3 regions of the Anaerocolumna chitinilytica genome follow, and region 3 is predicted to be linked to each of the others. Evidence: riboswitches for the same ligand, from Rfam matches in the RefSeq annotation. Region 3 holds a riboswitch; each other region holds the start of a gene.

Region 1 (7,944 bases), 1.7 Mb from region 3:
TTGATACGGCTGGTATTATCCAGCTGATTTGTTGCGTTCTGGAACCTTAAGTTGAAAAGTTCCTTTTTAGCAGCTACTAATTCGTCGTTCAGTTCACTAACTGATTTTACTTTTAAATCTTCTAATAATTTACTAGTTTTCACTGCCCGCACCTCCTTCTAATTCTGCGCGAGAAACAATTTTGCACTTAACAGGAAGTTTATGCATTGCAAGTCTTAAAGCTTCTCTTGCGGTTTCTTCCGGAACACCTGCGATTTCAAACATAACGCGTCCCGGTTTAACAACAGCTACCCAGTACTCTAAGGAGCCTTTACCGGAACCCATTCGAGTTTCAGCCGGTTTAGTTGTTACTGGCTTATCGGGGAATATTTTAATCCAAACTTTACCACCACGTTTGATGTAACGAGTCATCGCAACACGGGCAGCTTCGATTTGGTTTGATTTAATCCAAGCTGGCTCTAATGATACCAGACCAAATTCGCCGTTAGAGATAGTATTACCTCTTGTAGCTTTTCCTGCCATGGAGCCACGGAACTGCTTACGACGTTTTACTCTTTTTGGCATTAACATTATTTATCGCTCCCTTCCTTTTTTGCCTTTGTGGGAAGTACTTCACCTTGATAAATCCAAACTTTAACGCCTAATTTACCAAAAGTGGTGTCTGCTTCTGCAAATCCATAGTCAATATCCGCACGTAATGTCTGTAACGGAATAGTTCCTTCACTGTAGAATTCTGTACGAGCCATATCTGCTCCGCCAAGACGTCCTGCAACAGCAGCTTTGATACCCTTAGCTCCTGACTTCATTGTTCTTGACATAGTAGATTTCATAGCTCTTCTGAAAGATATACGGTTCTCGAGCTGAGCTGCAATATTCTCTGCTACTAACTGGGCATTTAAGTCCGGTTTTTTGATTTCCTTGATGTCTACCATTAATTTCTTAGCAGTAAACTTCTGGATTTCAACCTTTAATTTCTCGATTTCCTGTCCGCCTTTACCGATAACCACACCCGGTTTTGCAGTAAAGATGATAACCTTTAAACGGTCAGAAGCACGTTCGATTTCGATTTTTGCAATACCTGCACTGTATAATTTCTTTTTCAGGTATGTTCTGATATTGTAGTCTTCTACTAAATTGTCTGCAAAATCAGCTTCTGCATACCATCTTGAATCCCAGTCTTTGATAACTCCGACTCTTAAACCATGAGGATTAACTTTCTGTCCCATTATTGCCCTCCTTATCTTTCATTTAGTACAACAGTGATGTGGCTTAATCTCTTTAAGATTCTGTATGCCCTTCCCTGTGCCCTAGGTCTGATTCTTTTCATTGTAGGAGCCTGATTTGCGTAGCACTCCTGAATATATAACTTACTTACGTCCATGTGGTTGTTATTTTCAGCATTTGCAATTGCTGATTTTAACACTTTGTCTATTACAGTTGAAGCATATCTGGGATTATAAGCTAAAATACCAAGAGCTGTTTCAACGTCTTTACCTCTAATGGCGTCTAAAACGAAACAAGCTTTCTGTACAGACACTCTTGCATAGGAAACCTTTGCACTGGGTCTTGTATCTCTATTCTCATTTCTTTCTCTCTTTATCTGGGATCTATGTCCTTTCGCCATGGATGAAACCTCCTTTCAATTCCAAGTTACTTTATCTCTTCGTCTTCTTTTCGTCTTTTCCATGTCCTCTATAGGTTCTAGTTGCAACAAATTCACCTAACTTGTGGCCAACCATGTCTTCTGTAACATATACAGGTACATGTCTTCTGCCATCATGTACAGCAATGGTGTGCATAACCATCTGAGGGAAAATCGTAGAACGACGTGACCATGTCTTGATTACAGATTTGTCACCTGCTTTATTCATAGCATCTATCTTTTTAAGCAGATGCTCATCAGCGAACGGTCCTTTTTTTAATGAACGAGCCATAGGTTTAACCTCCTTAATTATTTAACAGTTTTACCGTCTCTTCTTCTTACAATCATCTTGTTAGACGCTTTGTTGGTTTTTCTGGTCTTTAAACCAAGAGCAGGTTTACCCCAAGGTGTAACAGGACCTGAGCGGCCGATACCAGTCTTACCTTCACCACCACCGTGAGGATGGTCGTTAGGATTCATAACGGAACCGCGGACTGTAGGTCTGATACCCATATGACGCTTACGTCCAGCTTTACCGATGTTTACTAATTCATGATCAATATTGCCCACCTGTCCAATAGTAGCACGGCAGATAATAGGCACTAATCTCATTTCGCCGGAAGGAAGACGAAGAGTTGCATATTTGCCTTCTTTAGCCATTAACTGTGCAGAGTTACCTGCTGAACGTACTAACTGGCCGCCTTTTCCAGGATATAATTCGATATTGTGAATCTGTGTACCAACAGGGATGTTCTGAAGAGGTAAGCAGTTTCCTACTCTAACTTCTGCAGTCTCACCATTCATTAAGGTAGCGCCTACCTGTAATCCGTTAGGAGCCAGGATGTAGGACTTCTCACCATCTGCATAGCAGATTAATGCGATGTTTGCAGTTCTGTTAGGATCATATTCGATAGTCAGGACCTTTGCAGGTACTCCGTCTTTTCTTCTCTTAAAATCTACTAATCTATATTTTCTTCTAGAGCCGCCGCCCTGATGTCTTACTGTAATTTTTCCTTGATTGTTACGGCCTGCATTCTTGTTAATAGAAACAACTAAGGATTTCTCAGGTGTAGATGTTGTAATCTCTGCGAAATCGGATGAGGTCATATTTCTTCTGGAAGGTGTATATGGGTTAAACTTCTTAATTCCCATCTTTTGCACTCCTTTCGAGCAATTATTTTATTCTGTTATCGGCGAATAAACACCATAATTTATTGATCGTATATCTTATAATCCGGAGAAGATCTCAATTTCAGGACTATCAGCAGTCAACTGAACAATTGCTTTCTTAACCTTGGAAGTCTTTCCTGCTGTATTTCCACGTCTGCGGTTCTTTCCGTCAAGGTTCATTGTATTAACACTTACAACCTTTGTTCCGGCAAACATCTTCTCAACAGCTTCTTTAATCTGATTCTTTGTAGCATCAGGATGAACAGAAAAAGTGTACTTCTTTTCAGACATAGAATTCATGCTTTTTTCTGTTACGATTGGTTTTAAAATTACATCATAAAATTTTAAATCAGCCATTATGCGTACACCTCCTCAATTTTTGCTACTGCATCCTTGGTGAGTATCAGTGTATCATACTTTAAGATATCAAACACATTGATAGTTCCAGGAATTGCGGTAATTACAGTAGGGATGTTTCTTGCAGAAAGAATTACATTCTCATCCTTCTCACCTGTAACCACAAGTGCTTTGTTAACCTTTAAATTGTCAAGAACTTTTACGAAGTTCTTTGTTTTAACTTCACTTAATTTTAACTCATCTAAAACGAAAATCTTCTTTTCTTCCACTCTGGAAGTCAAAGCAGATTTCAGAGCAAGCTGTTTTTCTTTCTTGTTCATCTTAAATGAATAATCTCTTGGCTTGGGAGCAAATACAATTCCGCCGCCCTTCCACTGAGGAGATCTTGTTGAACCCTGTCTTGCATGACCGGTTCCCTTCTGTCTCCAGGGTTTTCTTCCGCCGCCGCTTACTTCAGCACGGGTCTTGGCACTCTGTGTACCCTGACGTTTATTGGCAAGCTGTAAAACAACTGCCATGTGAACTAAATGATCGTTAACTTCTACTCCGAAAACAGCGTCGTTAAGTTCGATAGAACCAACTTCCTTGCCTTCCATATTAAAAACAGATACGTTTGCCATCTGTGTCGTCCTCCTTTCTCAAAGCTTCTAGTTTGCCTTTACGGTATTCTTTAACATTACTAAAGATTTCTTAGGTCCGGGAACGGCACCTTTTACTAAAATAATGTTCTTTTCTGCATCAACTCTTACAACTTCCAGATTCTGAACTGTTACTTTTACATGTCCCATATGTCCAGGCATGTGTTTTCCCTTGAATACACGTCCGGGTGTTGTAGCAGCACCATTGGAACCTGCATGTCTGTGGAATTTGGAACCATGAGCCATAGGTCCTCTGGACTGTCCGTATCTCTTGATTGCACCTTGGAATCCCTTACCCTTTGATTTAGCAGTAGCATCAACTCTTTCACCTTCTGTAAAGATGTCAGCTTTGATTTCTTGTCCTACTGTGTAATCAGCAGCATTATCAAACTTGAACTCTTTAAGATATTTTTTGTTTGCAACACCTGCTTTTGCAAAGTGTCCTTTTCTTGGTTTGTTAACCAATACTTCACGGATATCTCCGAAACCTACCTGAACGGCAGCGTATCCGTCGTTTTCAACTGTTTTAACCTGTGTTACAACGCAAGGTCCTGCCTGTAATACAGTTACCGGAATCAAGCTTCCGTTCTCGTTGAAAATCTGAGTCATTCCGACTTTTGTCGTTAAAATTGCTCTTTTCATTACTTGCACCTCCTGTTTAATCTACAGCGGATTGCGCCATGTGCTTTGCAGTACTCCGTTACACTTCGCACTTCAACACTACGCGTAATCATCCTAGATGGTCTACCTTGGTGCAGGTTCCTTGTGAACCTTACCCTATATATAAACCCTAAAGGATTTTGTCTTTGCTTGTTTTCGATGATTACTTTGTCTTCATCTTGATGTCGATGTACACACCGGCAGGCATTTCTAATCTGGATAATGAATCTACCGTTTTTTGTGTAGGTGTGATGATATCGATTAATCTCTTGTGAGTTCTCTGCTCGAACTGCTCTCTGGAATCCTTGTATTTGTGTACCGCTCTAAGAATTGTAACTACTTCCTTCTTAGTAGGTAGGGGTACAGGTCCGCTCACCTTTGATCCTGTCTTTTTTACAGTCTCGATGATTTTTGCAGCTGACTGATCGATTAACTGATGGTCATACGCTTTCAATGTAATCCTCATTACTTGACTTGCCATAAAAAAAGTCGCCTCCTTTTCGCACTTAATAGCAGTACGACAAGCGGTGACTGTACACTGGGCCGTGTGTGTCCCGTCTTTAAAGCCTAATTAAGACTCTCCGTTTTCCACATAAGAAAACATAGGGTTACCCACACTTATCTGCTCGAAATAATCTTTTGCAGAATCTTTATTTGTACAGTGACTTGTCGCCAGTTTCATAACTTGACATTCGCTCCACGGAAAACCTACATTATATGTAGCAACCTCTCGCTTCTACGCTATCAATGTCACAGCAGTACTAATTATACTATAGTAAAATCAATAATGCAAGCAGTTTTTTATCTTTTTTTTATTTTTAATTACATCATTTTTTTACAATAAATTTTTATCATTATGTGTAATAAATATATTTTATAGCAAAAAAATATCAGCATAGGGATTATATCCTCGTATACTGATATTTCTTCTTTCTATAATAAAATATAAAAAAAGGAAGGCAGATTATTCATTTTGTTTAATATTGCTTTTCTATACTATAGTGTGATACTTTCTTCGCCATTTTATCCATATTAACCGTTTTCAAAGCCGCATCGATTGTAGTGTCAATCGTAATCCATTTTTTTGTATCTTTCATATAAACCTGATTCCATGCATGATATTCAGTCACATCCGTTGATGTTCCCATCAGTACTTTCGTCGGTATTCCAACACTTCTGAGCATTGCTGCAAAAAGTACCGCGTAATCGTAGCAGATTCCTTCTTTCGCTGTATATACATCGTCAATAGCCGGTACATAACCGTTTTGCACTGTCTCTGCCTTTTCGTAGTCATACTTTATATTCTTTACAATATAGGAATAAATTGCAGCAACTTTTTCAGTATCCGTAACAGCGTTTTGTGTCAAAGCTTTCGCTTTCTTTATGGATGCCATATCTGAATTCCAATTAACGATTTCATTGCTTTGTAAAAATACTGTTTTACCGTTGTCATCGTTGTAATTTATAGTTTCTGCTGCAACCTGACGATATTTGTTTCCTTCAATATTTTCCAGAACTTCAATCTTATAGTCACCATTTCCCAACTGAAGAGGTACTCTGACTTCCCCTGACAAATCATATATATACTTAGAACTGTCTTTCGTGATTCTCACCAGTGATGTTGTTTCATTGTTATAATCAACAATAATAATGCCGTTCTTTATTTCGCTCTTGTCTATGACTGCTGCATCCGCTGCATAAGTCATTTCAGGTATATATACACTTTCGGATAGCAAAATCACTGCTACTATAAATAGCAGGCCTTTCTTTAAAAAATTATACACAAAAAACTCCCCTTTCGGTAACTGGCTGCCAATTTATAAAAATAAATAAGGCCCTATAGCTTTGCGTCATCAGCTTTCGCTGATTTTGCCTTTATCGGTGGAAAGCACCGGATTTATATGTAGACTATTTCCTAATATTTATGCCATTATTATATCATAGCCTTTACTTCTTGAATACAGTTATTTCTACAAAATTCTCGCTTTTATTTTGGTGTAATTTTGTTCAATGTTATATATTGTCTTTCAACTGCGATGTTTTTTATATATTTGTCTGAATAATAGACATTCAGATAATATTAAAAAACTGCAAGTCCAGTTATTAATGGATTTTATCCACCCTAATAATGAACTTGCAGTCTCTGTTACTTATTTAAATAATAATCTTCCTTAACTATCCGGCACTAACTTCTGGTTTTTTTCTTTCTGCTGAATATCATTATAATACCACCGGTTATACCACCTATCATAGCTGGCAGTAAACCTAACGGAACAGTTTCACCAGTCTTTGGTATCTTTACATCCTCTGCCGTGTCATTCGGCTTCGGTTTCACATTTCCGAGAGGGATTTTATCCACATCAATTTCAACCACAACTTCTTCCTTGCTTCCATCGGGATGTTTTACAATGATAGAGAATTTATCTTTACCGGTATAGCCGCTATCCGGTGTGTACGTCCATTTGCCCTTATCATCTACTTTAACCGTTCCGTTACTTGGTTTTTCTCCCACCTCGGTTTTACTTCCATCTGGAACAGGCACCGTACCGCCTTTTGGTGTATCCTCTTTCGTGGCCTCAGTGATTGGCTCTGGTGTAGGCGTAGGCTTATTCGTTGGTTCCGGTCCCTTAGACGGAGTCGGTGTTGGCTCTGCAGTTGGTGTTGGTGTAGGACTGGGCGTTACACTGGGTTCCGGTGATGGATTCGGTGACGGAATGTATAGAGCATTCCCTATTTCAACAGTAAATATTTTTTGAGAGTTATCAGTAATAACTGTTTTCGGCAAACTCATTATTAGGTACCCTGTAGGTGCCTTTGTTTCAGTTATCACATAACTGCCGAAAGTTAATCCTGATAAAACTGCAGTACCATCAGCTCCCGTCTTAAGTGTTTTGGTCGTTCCATCAGGAGCCTTTACTGTGAATTCTGCTCCTTCCAGTAATTTAGTTGTATTTCCTGCATCTACCTTTTTAATTACTAAGGTTCTTAAAAGGTCATTTTCTACTGTAATCGGAATCTGGATGGGTGATCCCACTTTAATTTCTATTCCAATCTGACTGTCAGAAAGTGTGATATATCCTTCCGGTGCTTTTGTTTCAATCAGTTTATACTTACCTAACAATAGATTTGGGATAACAGCAACTCCGGATTCATCTGTCATAATCTTATCTGCTACCTTTATTCCATCCTTCCATAACTGAAATTCCGCATCCTTTAATACAACAGAGGTATCATCCTTATCGACCTTAATAATCTTTATTGAACGGTATACTTCATTTCCAATAGAAGGTAATATCGTATCATAATCCGTATCATAAGTGATCTCTACAGGCGTCACAGGATTATCCGGTAGTTTATAGCCAGCAGGTGCTTTTGTCTCCTCCAGTTTATAACTGCCTACTTTAAGCCCTGATATAATAATTTCTCCATTGCTGTCTGTAGTATATGTTCCTATTAGAATATGATTGGAATCATATA
Region 2 (7,944 bases), 1.9 Mb from region 3:
TCCGGTGCCCAGGCCAATATGGCAGTATTTTTCGCTCTGTTAAAGCCCGGTGATACGGTTATGGGAATGAATCTTGCCCATGGCGGACATTTAACACATGGAAGTCCGGTGAATATGTCCGGCAGTTACTTTAATATTGTACCTTACGGCGTAAATGACGAAGGCTTTATTGATTACGAAGAACTTGAGAAAATAGCTCTTAGCGTGAAGCCGAAATTAATTGTGGCTGGAGCAAGTGCTTATGCCAGAAAGATAGATTTCAAACGCTTCCGGGAAATTGCAGATCAGATAGGTGCCTACCTGATGGTGGACATGGCTCATATTGCAGGGCTGGTGGCAGCAGGCTATCATGAAAGTCCTATCCCTTATGCCCATGTAACCACAACTACTACTCATAAGACCTTAAGAGGACCAAGAGGCGGTATGATCTTATCCAGCGAGGAATTTGCGGAAGAACATAAGCTGAACAAGGCAGTATTTCCTGGAATTCAAGGCGGTCCTTTAATGCATGTAATCGCAGCAAAGGCTGTTTGCTTTAAAGAAGCACTTGACCCTTCCTTTAAGATATATGCCGGAAATATTATCGAGAATGCACAGGCGCTTGCAAAAGGTCTTATAACAAGAGGCTTTAACATTGTATCTGGCGGAACAGATAATCATCTGATGCTGGTTGATTTACAGAATAAAGGAGTTACCGGCAAGGAGACAGAAAAGCTTCTGGACGCCGCTAATATTACCTGTAATAAGAATACCATCCCTAATGATCCTGCTTCTCCTTTCGTGACCAGCGGTATCCGCCTTGGTACACCGGCGGTTACAACCAGAGGCATGAAGACAGAAGATATGGATGTAATTGCGGAAGCTATCAGCTTATTAATTGCAGATGTGGATAAAAATAAAGCGGCAGCGATGGAACTGGTGAAATCTTTGACCGAAAAGTACCCGCTTTACAAATAAAAAATAACAGAATGCCTTGCTTTCATTTATTAATAAAAGCAAGGCATTTTATATTGTTATAACCTTCAACTACCGGGGTTGTGCCTCAGGGCAGCTTACAATAAGTATGAGAGCTTTAAAGAAAAGAAAGGTTTTTATTAAATATATATGAAAGGATTCTGCAGAGTCCGCGGAATACAAGGGAACGATAGTGAAATCAAATGTCAGGATTGGTATTATTGGAGATTACGACGGCCGTCCCTCTCATCTGGCAACGGAGGAGGCTCTAAAGCACAGTGCTGCAGAATTGGAAATACAGGTGGAGTTTCAATGGCTGTCTACGGATTCCATTATGGAAGAGAAAGAAAAGCTAATTGGTTTTGACGGGCTTTGGTGTGCTCCCGGTAGTCCTTATAAAAGTATGAACGGTGCCATTACTGCAATCGAGTATGCCAGAGTTAATAGAATTCCCTTTTTAGGGACCTGTGGTGGATTCCAACATGCTGTAATAGAATTCGGCAGGAATGTACTGGGTATCAACATATTGAAAGATTATAACTTTAATCCTTATGCAGAGAATTCTTATATCAGCGCTCTGGCCTGTTCTTTGGTCGGTCAGACCAGACGTATTAATCTGGATAAGAATATACCTATCACCCGGATATTTGGTGCATATGAAATCACAGAAAAGTATAACTGCAGCTTTGGGTTAAATAAGAGCTTTCAAGACTTATTACATAAGAATGGTTTTAAGGTTATTGGTACCGATGAAAATGAAGAGGCTAGGTTAATGATGGTGGAAAGTAACAGTTTCTTTATTGTATCCTTGTTTCAACCTCAATTGAGCTCAACTTATGAACAGCCTCATCCGTTAGTTAATGAATTTTTAAAGCAATCCAGACAATTTAGCGTGGGCATTTGAAATTTGTTTGTGCAGGGAAGAAAGTTTTCAAACGAACCCTGGCCTTAGTGAAAGTGGTATTTAGAGGCTAAAAATAAATCTCAAACTTAAAAAGAAATCTCAAACTTAAAAGAAATCCTGAGTTGTTTTGAATGTCAGTAAACAGCTCAGGATTTTTATATTTAATACAGTATTAAATGTTGTTCAGGTTCATAGCCTTATCTGTCAAACTTTTTGATAAAACAGACACCAACAGCACCGGGACCTGTATAGGTACCAATCGTTACACCAATCTGGAATACGGGATAAGTAACAGGTCTTCCGATTAAGCCTTCAAGCTGTGACTGAACAGCTCTTGTATCCTCTATGGTCGTAGCATTTGCGAGACAGAAGTCATAATCCTCGTAACGTTCGTTATTCTCAGTAAAATACTCTTCCGTCATAGCAAGTATCTTATCCAGAGATTTCTTTCGTCCACGAATATTCGAATAAGGAACTAATTCCGCATCTTTTAACTGTATCATAGGTCTGATATTAAGCATTGTACCGGCAAGAGATGCTACCTTTCCGATACGTCCGCCTTTTGCCAGATATTCCAAGGTGTCAACGGTAAACATAATTCTGGCTGTTTTTTTGATCTCTTCCAGCCGGCTTACGGTATCGTCTAAACTATAACCGGCTTCTTGTAAGTATGCGGCCTGAAGTAACAGAATTCCCTGACCGGCAGTGGCCTGTATAGAGTCTATGATATGTATCTTACTATCGGGGTATTTTTCTATCAGGAGTTCTCTGGCATTTATGGCTGCCTGGTAAGAACCGCTGAACTTCCCCGTAAGACACAGACAGAGAATATCTTTCCCTTTTGTTATCTCCTGTTCAAAGGCATGAAAATAATCCATAATGGAGGGAAGGGAGGTCTTCGGGAATATCTTTTCTGTTGCCAGTTTATGATAGAATTCTTCGTTACTTATCTCTATATTTTCTTTGTAATAATGTTCCAGGTCGAATGTAATATAAAAGGGTACCAGAATGATATGATGTAGATCCAGCAATTCCTTTGGTGTATCGCAGGAAGAATCGCTGAATATCTGATAGTCGTCCATGAGTTTCTCCTTCATTGTGTTAATAGGAATATTATATCGAATCTGAGACTAAAAGTATAGTGGTAAAAATAAATGTTACTGTAGAGCATGGGAATAATTACCTATATTGATGGGCGAAATCTGGGAATTATTGTTTTGACATAATAAGACAAAATTGGTAATATGAGTAATATGGTAAGTTTTACTAATCATATACAATTGTTTTACCGATAAAGGCAAACGCAGCGAAAGCTGCGGACGCAAAGCCATGGGCCTAACCCCTGAAGGGTACGGTAGCCAGGTTACCGAAGATTACCATTACTACTAGGTAATAGTATGCCTGTATCGTTTTTTGCGATCAGGCTTTTTTATATTGTGTCTTGAGGGCACACATTCTAATGGGTGAAGTCGCCGGTCCACTCGGATGTAAGATGTATAAAGCCAATCCAATGATGTTTATCACATATTAAAGTAATCAAACAAAGATGTTCGGGATAAGCTTAGGTCTGGAAACAATCATAAAAAGAATTCTTTTAACCCCTAAATGAGATTTAGAAATACTGTAAATTAATAGTAATGAAGTCTATTTGAAATATCATCATTACTGTTCATAAATAACAATCAAGAAAGGAGATTAATAAATGAGGGAATAGTATAACTATCTACATATACATGCATGCAGAGTCCTAATTGTGGCTGTATAAACCAATAAGTTAGTATATAAAAGATAAATATATGGAGGTGGGGAAAGTGAAACAGCATATTAAAAAACTGTCAATTTTCATTTGCATCATTATGTTATTACAAGTGCTTGATATATATAATTATGTTTTTGCAGAGGGAACGGGTTATTCCGAGGAAAGCGGACAGGAAGAAGAGATTACAGGTTCACTGGACATAGAACCATCAGCAATGGTTCAGGCAGTTACACCTGCTGCTATACAGCTGCAGATGTATAATGTTGACAGAAGCGAAACCAGCAATACAATCTATGCAAATTTCAGAATTATTAATAATGGAGATGAATCGGTAAGTCTTTCTGATTTAAAAATTAGATATTATTACATGCTGGGTGGTGAGATATCCCAGAATTTCTGGTGCGATTGGTCCAGTGCAGGCACTTCAAATGTGAAAGGGACTATTATAAGAAATGACCCTCTTTATCAGGGGGCCGATACCTATGTGGAAATAGGATTTATAGACGGCAGCGGGAGTTTGGGGGCTGGCTCCAATGTTGAGATTAAAACAAGGTTTGCACGAACCGACTGGAATAATTACAAGCAGTCAGATGATTACTCCTTCAACAGTACTTCTACAAATTACCAGGATTGGAGTAAAGCAGTGGTTTATGCCGGTGGAAAAGTAGTTTGGGGTGAAGAACCTAGCATACTGATGCCGCAGATTACTTCAGCTGGTGTTAAGATGTTTAATAATGGGAGAAATGATTCGTCAACTACCATATATCCATGGTTTAAGCTATATAATACCGGAACACTGCCCTTTGACCTGGAAGATGTAAAAATAAGATACTATTACACCATTGATGGGGAAAAGGATCAAAATTTTTGGTGTGACTGGTCAAGTGCTGGAAGTGATAATGTGACGGGCACATTCGTAAAAATTCCCTTTATAGCAAACGGTCTTGATTATTATTATGAACTGGGTTTCAAGCCTGGGAGTGGTTCCTTAATTGCAGGAGACTTTGAAGAGATACAAACAAGATTTGCAAAAAATGACTGGAGCAATTATACGCAATCCAATGATTATTCTTTTAATGCCGGTGCAAGTGATTACACCGAGTGGACGAAGATAGGTGTATATATAAAAGGAAAACTGGTCTGGGGTGAAGGTCTTTTGTTTGGGGTGCCTCAGAATATAAGATCCATTGCAACAGAGAAGGAAATTAATTTATCCTGGGATCCTGTTGAAGGAGCGAAAGGTTTTCAGGTAGAGGTTGATGGGACGATTTTGAATCAAGGGATGAGTACTTCCTATGTTCAAGAAAATCTAACTCCCGGGACGTTGCATACATATAGAGTAAGAGCGGTTAACCCAATTATGAACGGAGACTGGACTGATCCTATCGAGGTTTGGACCCTGCCCGATATACCACAAAACATATCAGCTTCCGGTATGGGCAATTCTATAAGCCTTTCATGGGATTCGGTTATAGGTGCAAACGGATATGATGTGGAAGTACAAGGAGCTCCTGTTGATAATGGTTTAAATACAACCTATATACAGACGGGCCTTGATTCCAATTTACAGCAGACCTATAGAGTCAGGGCGAAAAATTCAAGCGGAGCTGGAAAATGGAGCGGTATTATTGCAAAATCAACGCTTTCTTCCGTACCATCAAATATAAAATATACATCGTCTGATAATGGAATCAGGCTCACTTGGGATTCAGCGGCCGGAGCTGATGGTTATGATGTGGAGGTTGACGGTGAGTCGATAATTTCAACTTCCGCAGCTTACTATATGCATACAGGCTTATCTCCTTATACAGGGCACTTTTACAGAGTTAGATCAAAAAATACCGGCGGAGTGAGTAACTGGAGTGAAATAATATATGCATCGACCTTATTGCAGATACCATCCAATCTGGGAGCAAGAGTTACTCCGGATGGAATTATCGTAACATGGGATGCTGTAGAAAATGCTGACGGATATGATATTGAAGTCGATGGTGTGATGATAAACAATAAAAACTTAACTTCCTATACCCATGAAGGGTTTTTGCCAAATACAGAACATTTCTATAGAGTAAGAGCCAAAAATGGAACTGCTGTCAGCGCATGGAGCGAAGAAATAACAAGGAAAACTTATACGGGTGTTCCGGCGAATTTATCAGCAAATGCAACCAGTTCAGAGATTACATTAACCTGGGATCCGGTAGTCGGGGCCCAAGGCTACGAACTTGAAGCAGATGGCACAATCATCAATACCGGAATGAATACATTTTATAATCATAAAGGTTTGCTGCCTGGATCTGTCCATAAATACAGGGTAAGAGCAAAGAATGCTGCAGGAGCGTCACAATGGAGTGAAATTGTTACAAAATCAACTTCACTTGGTACACCGTCTAATCTACGGTCAACAACCACATCAGCGACATCCATAACAATTATGTGGGATAAAGTACAAGGAGCCGATGGTTATGATGTTATGGTAGACGGAGTAATCATAGATAACGGCACGAGTACTTCCTATACCCACACAGGTTTGGAACCCGGTTCTACCCATATTTATATAGTGCGGGCTAAAAGTAGTGGGATTTCAGGAGAGTGGGGCCAGGAGCTGAGTGCATGGAGCGGTGCGATCATAACCCCAAGCAATCTGGGGATTCCAGGGAACATAAAAGCGATAGCAGCGAGCAGAAGTATTACTTTAGTATGGGATGAAGTCAAAGGGGCAACAGGCTATGATATAGAGGTGGACGGGCACTTAATGAATAATGGAAACGAAACAATGTATTTACATGAGGGATTGTTATCATTAAGTTCACATGTTTATAGGGTTAGGGCAAAAAACCTAAAAACAGTAGGGGAATGGAGTGATTTTATCCAAGCAGAGACTTCATTGGGAATACCATTAAATCTAGGAACCGAACCTCAAACAACAAAGATGGTAATTATGTGGGATCCTGTGGAAGGAGCTACAGGTTATGATGTGGAAGCAGACGGAGAGGTATTTAAAAATATTGAAAATAATAAGTACATACATGATGCCCTTCAACCAAATACAATGCACTCTTATCGCGTAAGGGCCAGAGGTAAAGAGGGTGTGGGTGAATGGAGTGAGATTATCACCGATAATACAATTCCTGAGCTTGTAATAAATATTCCGGCAGATACGATGTTTAATTTTGTCGTAGTTGCTCCTGCGAAAGAAACCTCCGGTGAAATTACGGTTACAGTAAATTATAATGCAGATGAACTTGAAGTATTAGATTTATGTGGAGCTACACAAAAATCAGATATAACGACCGGAAAGGTGGACGGAAAAAGAATTGTAATTGATGAGTTTAAAAAGGGCAGGATTGTTTTCCGGTTTCTTGATACAGACGAAACTCAAACAAATGTAATAAAGTTTATATCAAAAACCAATACACCTTCCGGTGTAACATATAGTATTGATTAGTAAAAAATATATTTTTCCCTTCCGTTTATGCCTTTGAGATTCTCCACATAAACGGAAGGAAAATGAAGAAGGTTTGGAGGTTGGGATGAAAAAATTAAAAATCATTTGTTTTATAGCTTGTATGCTTTTGCTCTCATGGACGCAATCATCATCGGTTTATGCCGGAAACAAGATTGATATCATATTTCTTATAGACAGATCAGGGAGTATGGGGTCTAGTATCAGTAATGTCAGAAATGAAATAGGGAATTTTACAGCTGCATTACAAAATCAAGGCATTAGTTATCGACTTGGCCTTGTGACATATGAAACCTATCCAACTAATTATGGCTTTACATCAGATGTTAATGTATTCAGACAGTGGCTTGATGGGGTTTATGTCGATGGTGTTAACGAGGAGGGCCTAGATGCAATAGAAGATGCAGTCCAGAATTCGGTCTTTCAAGTTGATGCTATCAAATACTTTGTTCTTATTGGAGACGAAGTAGTTACAAGTATAAGAGGAAATACCATTGAGGGAACACAAAATCTTTTGAATAATTTTGATATCACCCTCACAACAGTGGGCATAGATTACATTAAGAGTCAGTTTCAGTCTTTATCCAGTGCCACAGGCGGGCTATATCTGGATTTATACAGTGGTTTTGGAACAAATCTGACAAGTATTTTTAAACAGATACAAGCAATACCAAAGTTTGATATTATGTCTCCACCGTCAGATAGCTTTTTTGGCGGAACAAAAAATACGTTTATTCCTACCTTGTCCGTATCGGATGCGGATGGAGATGCACTGACATGTAAGCTGTTCGTTGATTCTGAGGGAACTCAGAGAGAAACAAGAACTATTACGAATACAAAAACTCCGCAGATCGTCAGCTTTAA
Region 3 (7,944 bases):
ATCGAATGGTAAAGGATATCAGGGAGTTAATCAATACAAACTATGTCATGGAATTGAAAGAGCGTGAAAGTGAGCTGAATGCATTACAAGCTCAGATAAATCCGCATTTCTTATATAATGTCCTCGATTCCCTGTACTGGCAGGCTGAGGAGGAGCAAAATGAAAAAATAGCCGATAATATATTGGCCTTGTCCACCTTATTCCGATTAGTCTTAAGCCAGGGAAATTCAGAAATACCGGTAAAGAAAGAAGTTGAACTGATAGGCTGTTATCTTCATATACAGAAAATGAGATTTTCAAAAAGATTGTCTTACGAGATTCAGGTGGAGGAGTCCATCGGAAATTATATGATTGGTAAGCTGACCTTGCAGCCTTTTGTAGAAAATGCCGTTGTACATGGTCTGGAATTCATAGACAGAGGCGGCAGCGTGAGTATTGTAGGAAGAAAGGAAGATGATTTCCTGGTATTTACAATAAGTGATAATGGCGTTGGTATGGAACAAAATGAAGCAGATGAGATTTTGTATGGAAAAGTTGATGACACGAAGAACAATGAACATGTTGGCGGTTATGCTATCAGGAATGTGCGTGAACGTTTGAAATTAAGGTATGGGGCCGATTTCAAACTTGAGATTATTAGCAGACCGCAGGAAGGAACGATAGTTTCAATCAGGATACCTATTGTAACGGAGTGAGAAAACAACTATGGGGTGCTTTATGGAGAAGGAAGGTTTACATTTATTAATAGCTGATGATGAGGAGAATATCCTTACAGCTATGGTTAATTATATTCGAAAAAATACAACTGTTTTTACCAGAATTGATTCTGTCAGCAATGGACAGGAGGCATTGGATTTAATTTACCGAAATCGGCCGGATGTTATGCTTTTGGATGTTCAGATGCCGGTGAAAACCGGTATTGAGGTCATGGAGGAATCCAGGGTGGCAGGAATCTGTCCGGAGACTATTATTCTATCCGGATATGATACATTTTCCTATGCCCAGCAGGCAATTCGACTGGGGGCCAGAGATTATTTATTAAAGCCCTGCAAAGCAATAGAGATTCTTACCAAGCTGGAAAGTTTTGCAGTACAAAAAATAAAAAAGAATACGGCTTTAGAGTCAGAAAAAAATTACCAGGTTAAAATGGCAAAAAAATACATCAAGGAACATCTGACAGAGGAGTTAAGCCTTGCATTGGTAGCTGAGAGAGTCGGTTTGTCTATGGCATATCTTTCAACTTTATTTACCCAGAACCTGGGCTGTGGTTTTGTTGATTATCTGAATCAGGAGAGAATAAACAGAGCCTGTGCCTATATGCACGACGGGAAAATGAAAGTCTATGAAATAGCCTTTAAGGTAGGATTTCATGATGATAAATATTTCTCCAGAGTGTTTAAAAAGGTAACCGGAATGAGTCCTTCGGTGTATCGGCAAAATATCGGTATTTATGAAGAGGAGAGTATGATTACCTTTTAGGAAGAGGAGAATTACATGATTAAGATTGCATTATATAATAAAGAAGATGAATGCTTCATGGAGCAAGAAGATAATGAACACATTCATCATTTGTTATTTCACAAGTATAAGGATGGAGATCGTATTGTTATTGATACGGATAACCCCCAATTTCTTAGCGTAAAGCTGGATGCTAGTATTGAAAAGGCGGATGTTTATAGTATTGGCGGAAGATTTGAATTCCCGATTCCTTTTGGCGAAGATAGAATGCCATATCCTGCAGGGGCATTTGAAGGAGAATATCATATTCTGGATATTTCAGTGCAACCGTCTGAGTTATGGAAGGAAGAGAGGGATATCAGCACAAATCCCTTGGATGTGCGTTATGAATCTACGGTATTTCCTCATTGCAAAGCAAGTGTAGAAACAAGGGATGAATCTATCTTTGCCGCAAGGAATACCATTGATGGTCTGAAAGAAACCTGCGGACATGGTGTATGGCCCTTTACCTCATGGGGAGATAACGAGGACCCGGATGCTGAAATTCAGATTGATTTTGGCCGTCTTGTTGTAATGAATAAGCTGATAATAAATCTAAGGTCAGATTTTCCCCATGATAATTACTGGAAGCAGCTTGATGTTATTTTTGGAAATGGCTGTACAATGACACTGCAATTAAATAAGACAGGCAGGGATCAGATATATGATTTGAACGGAATGATTGCAGAAAGTGTGAAATTGTGCAAACTTATAAAAGATGAGAAGGATCCTTCCCCATTTCCTGCTTTGACACATTGGCGGGTACTTGGTAAAGAATATCTCAAATAAAGCCATGGCTTTAAAGGGACTGTAATGATAGTCCCTTTTTTATTTCTCTCTCCATACAATCTGCATATTCCACTGATAAAATAAAAGCATTATTTTAAATACCATAAAAGTAAAAATAATAAAAAAGGGGTATCAATGAATGACGAACAAACAGAATAAAAAATCAAATACGACGAGATACTTAATTCTTACAATCTCTGTTCTCGCAATACTGGCAATTGCCTTTGGCTTCAATAGCTTTGGAAAACCAGCCGGAAGCGGAGGAGATTCGGATAAATTAAGGGCAGCTAAAGTAACAGACAGTGATATTGTTATACCGGTTAAGGACATTACGGAAACAGCTAAGTTCTTTCCTGCAAAGATTGACGGTACTGAATTGGAAGTGCTGGCGGTAAAAGCTCCGGATGGTACAATTAGGACAGCCTTTAATACCTGCCAGGTCTGCTATTCTTCCGGAAAAGGCTATTACAAGCAAGAGGGAGACGAGCTGGTGTGCCAGAACTGCGGAAATCATTTCTCAATGGATCAGGTAGAAGTTGTAAAAGGCGGCTGTAATCCGGTTCCGATTACCGATGAATATAAAACAGCAGATGACACTTCGATTACAATCAGCAAAGATTATCTAACCGAAGCTACGGTGATTTTTCAAAATTGGAAATAAATTGTACAAAATGAGGGAGGTTTTTATTAAGCCTCCTTCTTTTTTATTTCCGTTATGTAACGGAAAATGAAGGTAAGTCAGGTGAAATATGTAATATTATGGTACATGATTTGAATTGCAAAATTCCACGAATTATAGTACAATGGACCTATGTTTATAGGGGCAAACTCATTGAAAGATGAGGACGCAAAGCTTAGGGTCTAAATCTGTATGCAGATATGACAGCCAGTTGCACGAAATAGGATATATTTCAGTCTAAGCTCGATTTTAAGAACGAGCTTTTTTTGTGTGTATCCTTCTATTTCGTATTGTGAAAGAAACAGATTTGGGTATTAGGTAAGCAGTAGTTTATCAAACAAATCTGGAAGGGTGATGAGGAATATGCAAGAAAATAAAACCGATTATATTCTGAAAAAAGGAATTCCCAGATTAAATAACACCATAGGAATTTCTCTTGGCTTGGCTGCATTGACAGGTGTTTTATTGATTTTCAATCTGGTAATTAATAATGATCAATCTCTATATGAAGTGGTAAAAACAGATGGAGGAGTGGTATTGATTCTTATTCTGTTGCTTTTTTTGACTGTAAGTTTTGTTTCCAGTATAATCTGTAATCATCAGGTTAGAAAAGCTACCGCTGAATTGTCCTATATTACCAAAAGTGTTCATACAGGATTCCTTAATATTTTGCTGGAACCAGGATATCAGGTCACGTATGCTAATCCAAAGTTTTATGAGATTTTTGGTTATAAAAGGTATGAGTTTGAAACAGAATATGATAATTGTTTTTTATCCTTTGTTTGTGATGAGGATCAGGAGAAAATAAAAGTGCTGAAAGAGCAGTTTGTAAACGGCTCCTATCGGCAGATAGAAGTTAAAATGATTACCCGGAGCGGTGATATTATTAATGTACTTTTGGATGGCAATTTTACCTTAACCCGCGAAGGTGAAAAGGCCTTTTCTGCGGTTTTATTAAACATTACTAATTTTAAAGAAATGCAGAATAAGCTTTCCCTGGAGGAGGAAAGATATCGAATTGCTGCCGAGATATCCAATGATATTCTTTTTGAATATAAGGTTGACAAAGATGTTATGAAATTTGCGGACAAATATACGGAAGTTTATGGACGAACACCTGTAATTGAAGATTTTTCAGTGGTAGAGCTGTACAATAAGAATATGGTTCATCCGGAGGACTGCCAGGACCTCAAACTTTTTGCAAGAACTCTTAAAAGCGGAAAAGAAATGATGGAAGCGGAGTTTCGTATAAAAAATGCAAATAATGAGTATGTCTGGTGTCATATCAGGGGAAAGACTATCTATGATGAGAATAAGGAACCAATCAGTGTCATTGGTAAAGTGGTAAATATTGACCTGCATAAAAAGGAACTGCAAAAACTGGAATATAAGGCTAAGAGAGATTTGCTGACAGGTGTGTATAATAAAGTTACAACAAAAGAAATTATTGATGAATACTTAAAACGCAATCGAAATTCCAAGCATATTTTAATGATGATAGATATTGACGATTTTAAACATGTCAATGATAATTACGGACATTTAACCGGGGACAATATATTAGTATATATTATGGACAAAATTAAAAGTATTTTCTTCGGAGAGATTATCGGTCGTATCGGAGGGGATGAATTCATCGTATTCGTCGGGAACATTGATAGCCTTGATGGAATTATCACCAAGGCCAATCTGCTTAGAGAAGCCCTTAGTACCGCCTATGAGGTGGAAGACCAGGCGGTATACATATCCGGAAGTATCGGTATTTCTGTATATCCGGAAGATGGCGCAACCTATACGGAATTAATTAATTGTGCAGATAAAGCTCTTTATTCCGTAAAAGATGAAGGCAAGGGCAGTTATAAACTTTTTACTTAAAGTCTTCTGATTTTATGGTTTTTGTAAGGTACATAAGCAACATACTGGCACAGAGTATTAAGAAACACAATAACAATACCGATTTCAGACTTTGACTGGCATGAGGCAGCCCTAAGTAAAAGCGATGGATGAGATAGCAGCATAAGGTAACGATAATCCCTGGCTTAGCCACGTCATCCATGGTCTGAAAGCCTGGATTGATATATTTCGCCACAAGATAGGCACCAAACAAGGTCATAACAAGCTGACTGACCAAAAGACTTAACAGATATCCGTTAATCCCTTGCAGCGGGACGAGTATGACTATGATAATGATACGTAAAACAAGGCCAATAACAGAACCTGCAAAGGTAAGATGCACAAGTCCAAGTCCATTGATAATACTGTTAAGTGTAGTTGTAATGAATAGAAAAGGGCAAAGCCAGGCTAAGATAGTTAAAAAATTTCCTGAAAGGCTATTGTGATATACAAGGGTACCTAGCTCACTGCCGAAGGTTATAAAAATACCGGTGCTGATGATACCGATAATCAGACTATACTTGATTGTAATGGCTGATGTCTTTTTAATCAGACTTTCTTGACCTGCAGACTGGGCTTCGGAGATAGTTGGCAGTAAGAGGACGGAAAGGGAATTGGTTATGGCGGACGGAAATAATATAAAGGGCAGGGACATACCGGTCAGTACACCAAAGATACTTAAGGCTTCCTCACTGCTTAAGCCATATTTTTTCAACATTGCAGGAATTAAGATGGCTTCAATGCTGTGAAGAATACTGATCAACAGACGGTTAGCGGTCAGTGGAATACTCATTTTAACCAGACTTTTTGTTAAACCATCACCTTTGGTATTCATAGATCCGGGACCGGTGGTGTTAAGAGCTGAATAGGAGGCGGACAAATGGCGGATGTTTCTTGAAGTCTTATGAAGGAACATGGAGCCGACATTAAATAACTGGGAAGCGATTTCTCCAAATACAAGACCAAGAACAGCCAGGTCACAGGTCACTGCTAAATTACCTCCGCCGGCAGAGGCAGCAAGAAAGTATACAGCCATTACTCGGATAAGCTGCTCCAAGAGCTGTGTAATAGCAGGTATTCCGGCTTTTTTTAAACCATAATAGTAACCGTTGATACAGGAGGTTATTCCGCAGAAGGGAAAACATATAGCAAGAATTTTAAGGGAGGAGGCAGTGGCCGGCTCCCTTATTATATGTACAGCAAGAAAGGTGGAGTAACGATAAGTAAAAAAAGAAAGAAGCATTGCAAGTACAAAAGATATAATTCCACCATTTCGAAGGACCTTCATGATTCCTGTATATCTTTGCTTACCCAGCTCATTGGCTACCAAAGTTGAGATAGCAGTTTGTATACCGGATGCAAATATCGTAAAACATATACCGTATATAGGAAATACAAGCTGATAGACACCAAGTGCTTCAGCGCCCATTGCATTGGATAAGAAGATACGGTAGAAGAAGCCGACAATTCTGGTTAAAAAACCTGCCAGAGTCAGGATGAGAGTACCTTTAATCAAACTACTTTTGCTTTTTGACATAAATTATTTAACCTTTGAACATCCTTTGATTCATATTAATATATTCAGGAAAACAATGAGAAAGAATATTGACTTTTAACTTGTGCAATGCTATTATGTGTGTAATGTACACTATTTTACTAGGAAATAAAATAGTAGGATTTTGGCAGTCAATAGAGAGGTGGTACAATGAAATTATCTACGAAAGGAAGATATGGCTTAAGAGCAGTTGTTGACCTTGCTTTAAACAGCGAGGAAGATGCAGTTGCTTTAAGCTCCGTTGCTGAAAGACAAGGTATCTCAATCAGTTATCTGGAACAATTAATAGCTAAGCTGAAAAAAGCCGGAATAGTTAATAGTATTCGAGGTGCTCAGGGTGGCTATATCCTGGCAAAAAAGCCGGAAGAGATAACAGTAGGAGATATCCTAAGAGCCCTTGAGGGAGACTTAAATCCAGTAGACTGCTCAGAGATTGAAGGAAGCAGCAGTACTTGTGATGGGGCCAATTCATGTGTAACAAAATATGTCTGGATGCGTATTAGTGATAGTATAAACAATACGGTGGATACTATGCTCCTCTCTGAACTGCTAAAGGAGGGCAGGCGTATTACGAATGAAAATACGTCCGAGAGCAGAGAGACTCGTATTAAGCCTTCATGCGGGCAATAAGATATCAATTTAGGAGAAAAATCAGATGGAAAAGAAGATTTATTTGGACAATGCAGCTACAACCAAGACACGTCCTGCTGTAGTGGAGGCTATGTTACCTTATTTTACAGAGTTTTTTGGAAACCCCTCCAGCGTATATGAGCTTGCTACACAGAATAAAAAGGCAGTGGATGAAGCAAGAAATACCATAGCAAAGGCTTTGAATACAGAAAGTAATGAGATTTACTTTACTGCCGGCGGAACAGAGGCTGACAACTGGGCTTTAAAAGCCACAGCAGAAAGCTATAGTGATAAAGGAAACCATATTATTACCTCTAAGATTGAACACCATGCAATTCTTCATACATGTGAGTATCTGGAGAAAAAGGGATTCGAAGTTACCTATGTGGATGTGGATGAATATGGTGTGGTAAAATTAGAGGAATTAAAGAAAGCTATCAGACCTACCACAATTTTAATTTCAATCATGGCTGCGAATAATGAAATCGGAACAATACAGCCTATAAAAGAAATTGGTGAAATTGCCAAAGCAAACAACATTCTTTTCCACACGGATGCAGTGCAGGCTTTTGGACAGATAAATCTTGATGTGAAAGATATGAATATCGATATGCTTAGTGCCAGCGGACATAAGCTTAATGGTCCTAAGGGAATTGGATTTTTATATATCAGAAAAGGTCTGAAGTTAAGATCTTTTGTACACGGCGGTGCTCAGGAGAGACAAAGAAGAGCAGGAACCGAAAATGTACCTGGAATAGTAGGTTTTGGCAAAGCAGTTGAAATTGCTATGAGTACTTTGGAGGAACGTCAGAAAAAGGAAATTGAACTAAGAGACTATCTGATCGAGAGAGTTTCAAAGGAAATTCCCTATGTAAGGCTGAATGGTCATAGAACAAAGAGA

What was found. A riboswitch is a leader RNA that binds a small molecule or an ion and turns the genes downstream of it on or off. The one in region 3 is predicted to bind cyclic di-GMP.
Region 1: another riboswitch for cyclic di-GMP. It lies ahead of bsdcttw_RS22130 (transglutaminase-like domain-containing protein); the one in region 3 lies ahead of bsdcttw_RS14830 (sensor domain-containing diguanylate cyclase).
Region 2: another riboswitch for cyclic di-GMP. It lies ahead of bsdcttw_RS06400 (fibronectin type III domain-containing protein); the one in region 3 lies ahead of bsdcttw_RS14830 (sensor domain-containing diguanylate cyclase).

The regions. Positions count from the first base shown of each region.
Region 1 covers NZ_AP023368.1:5,055,390-5,063,333, forward strand. Annotated here, with positions in the region: gene rpmC (50S ribosomal protein L29) at 1-143, opposite strand, end outside; gene rplP (50S ribosomal protein L16) at 133-570, opposite strand; gene rpsC (30S ribosomal protein S3) at 570-1,226, opposite strand; gene rplV (50S ribosomal protein L22) at 1,238-1,624, opposite strand; gene rpsS (30S ribosomal protein S19) at 1,656-1,934, opposite strand; gene rplB (50S ribosomal protein L2) at 1,952-2,794, opposite strand; gene rplW (50S ribosomal protein L23) at 2,870-3,169, opposite strand; gene rplD (50S ribosomal protein L4) at 3,169-3,789, opposite strand; gene rplC (50S ribosomal protein L3) at 3,817-4,449, opposite strand; gene rpsJ (30S ribosomal protein S10) at 4,631-4,948, opposite strand; gene bsdcttw_RS22130 (transglutaminase-like domain-containing protein) at 5,445-6,251, opposite strand; cyclic di-GMP riboswitch class I at 6,265-6,351, opposite strand; gene bsdcttw_RS22135 (SpaA isopeptide-forming pilin-related protein) at 6,653-7,944, opposite strand, start outside.
Region 2 covers NZ_AP023368.1:1,463,988-1,471,931, forward strand. Annotated here, with positions in the region: gene glyA (serine hydroxymethyltransferase) at 1-957, shown strand, start outside; gene bsdcttw_RS06390 (CTP synthase C-terminal region-related (seleno)protein) at 1,148-1,858, shown strand; gene bsdcttw_RS06395 (DegV family protein) at 2,056-2,940, opposite strand; cyclic di-GMP riboswitch class I at 3,145-3,229, shown strand; gene bsdcttw_RS06400 (fibronectin type III domain-containing protein) at 3,670-7,062, shown strand; gene bsdcttw_RS06405 (fibronectin type III domain-containing protein) at 7,148-7,944, shown strand, end outside.
Region 3 covers NZ_AP023368.1:3,387,762-3,395,705, reverse strand. Annotated here, with positions in the region: gene bsdcttw_RS14850 (sensor histidine kinase) at 1-695, shown strand, start outside; gene bsdcttw_RS14845 (response regulator transcription factor) at 718-1,479, shown strand; gene bsdcttw_RS14840 (carbohydrate-binding protein) at 1,495-2,286, shown strand; gene bsdcttw_RS14835 (DUF2318 domain-containing protein) at 2,426-2,947, shown strand; cyclic di-GMP riboswitch class I at 3,099-3,184, shown strand; gene bsdcttw_RS14830 (sensor domain-containing diguanylate cyclase) at 3,329-4,840, shown strand; gene bsdcttw_RS14825 (putative polysaccharide biosynthesis protein) at 4,833-6,395, opposite strand; gene bsdcttw_RS14820 (RrF2 family transcriptional regulator) at 6,564-7,043, shown strand; gene nifS (cysteine desulfurase NifS) at 7,069-7,944, shown strand, end outside.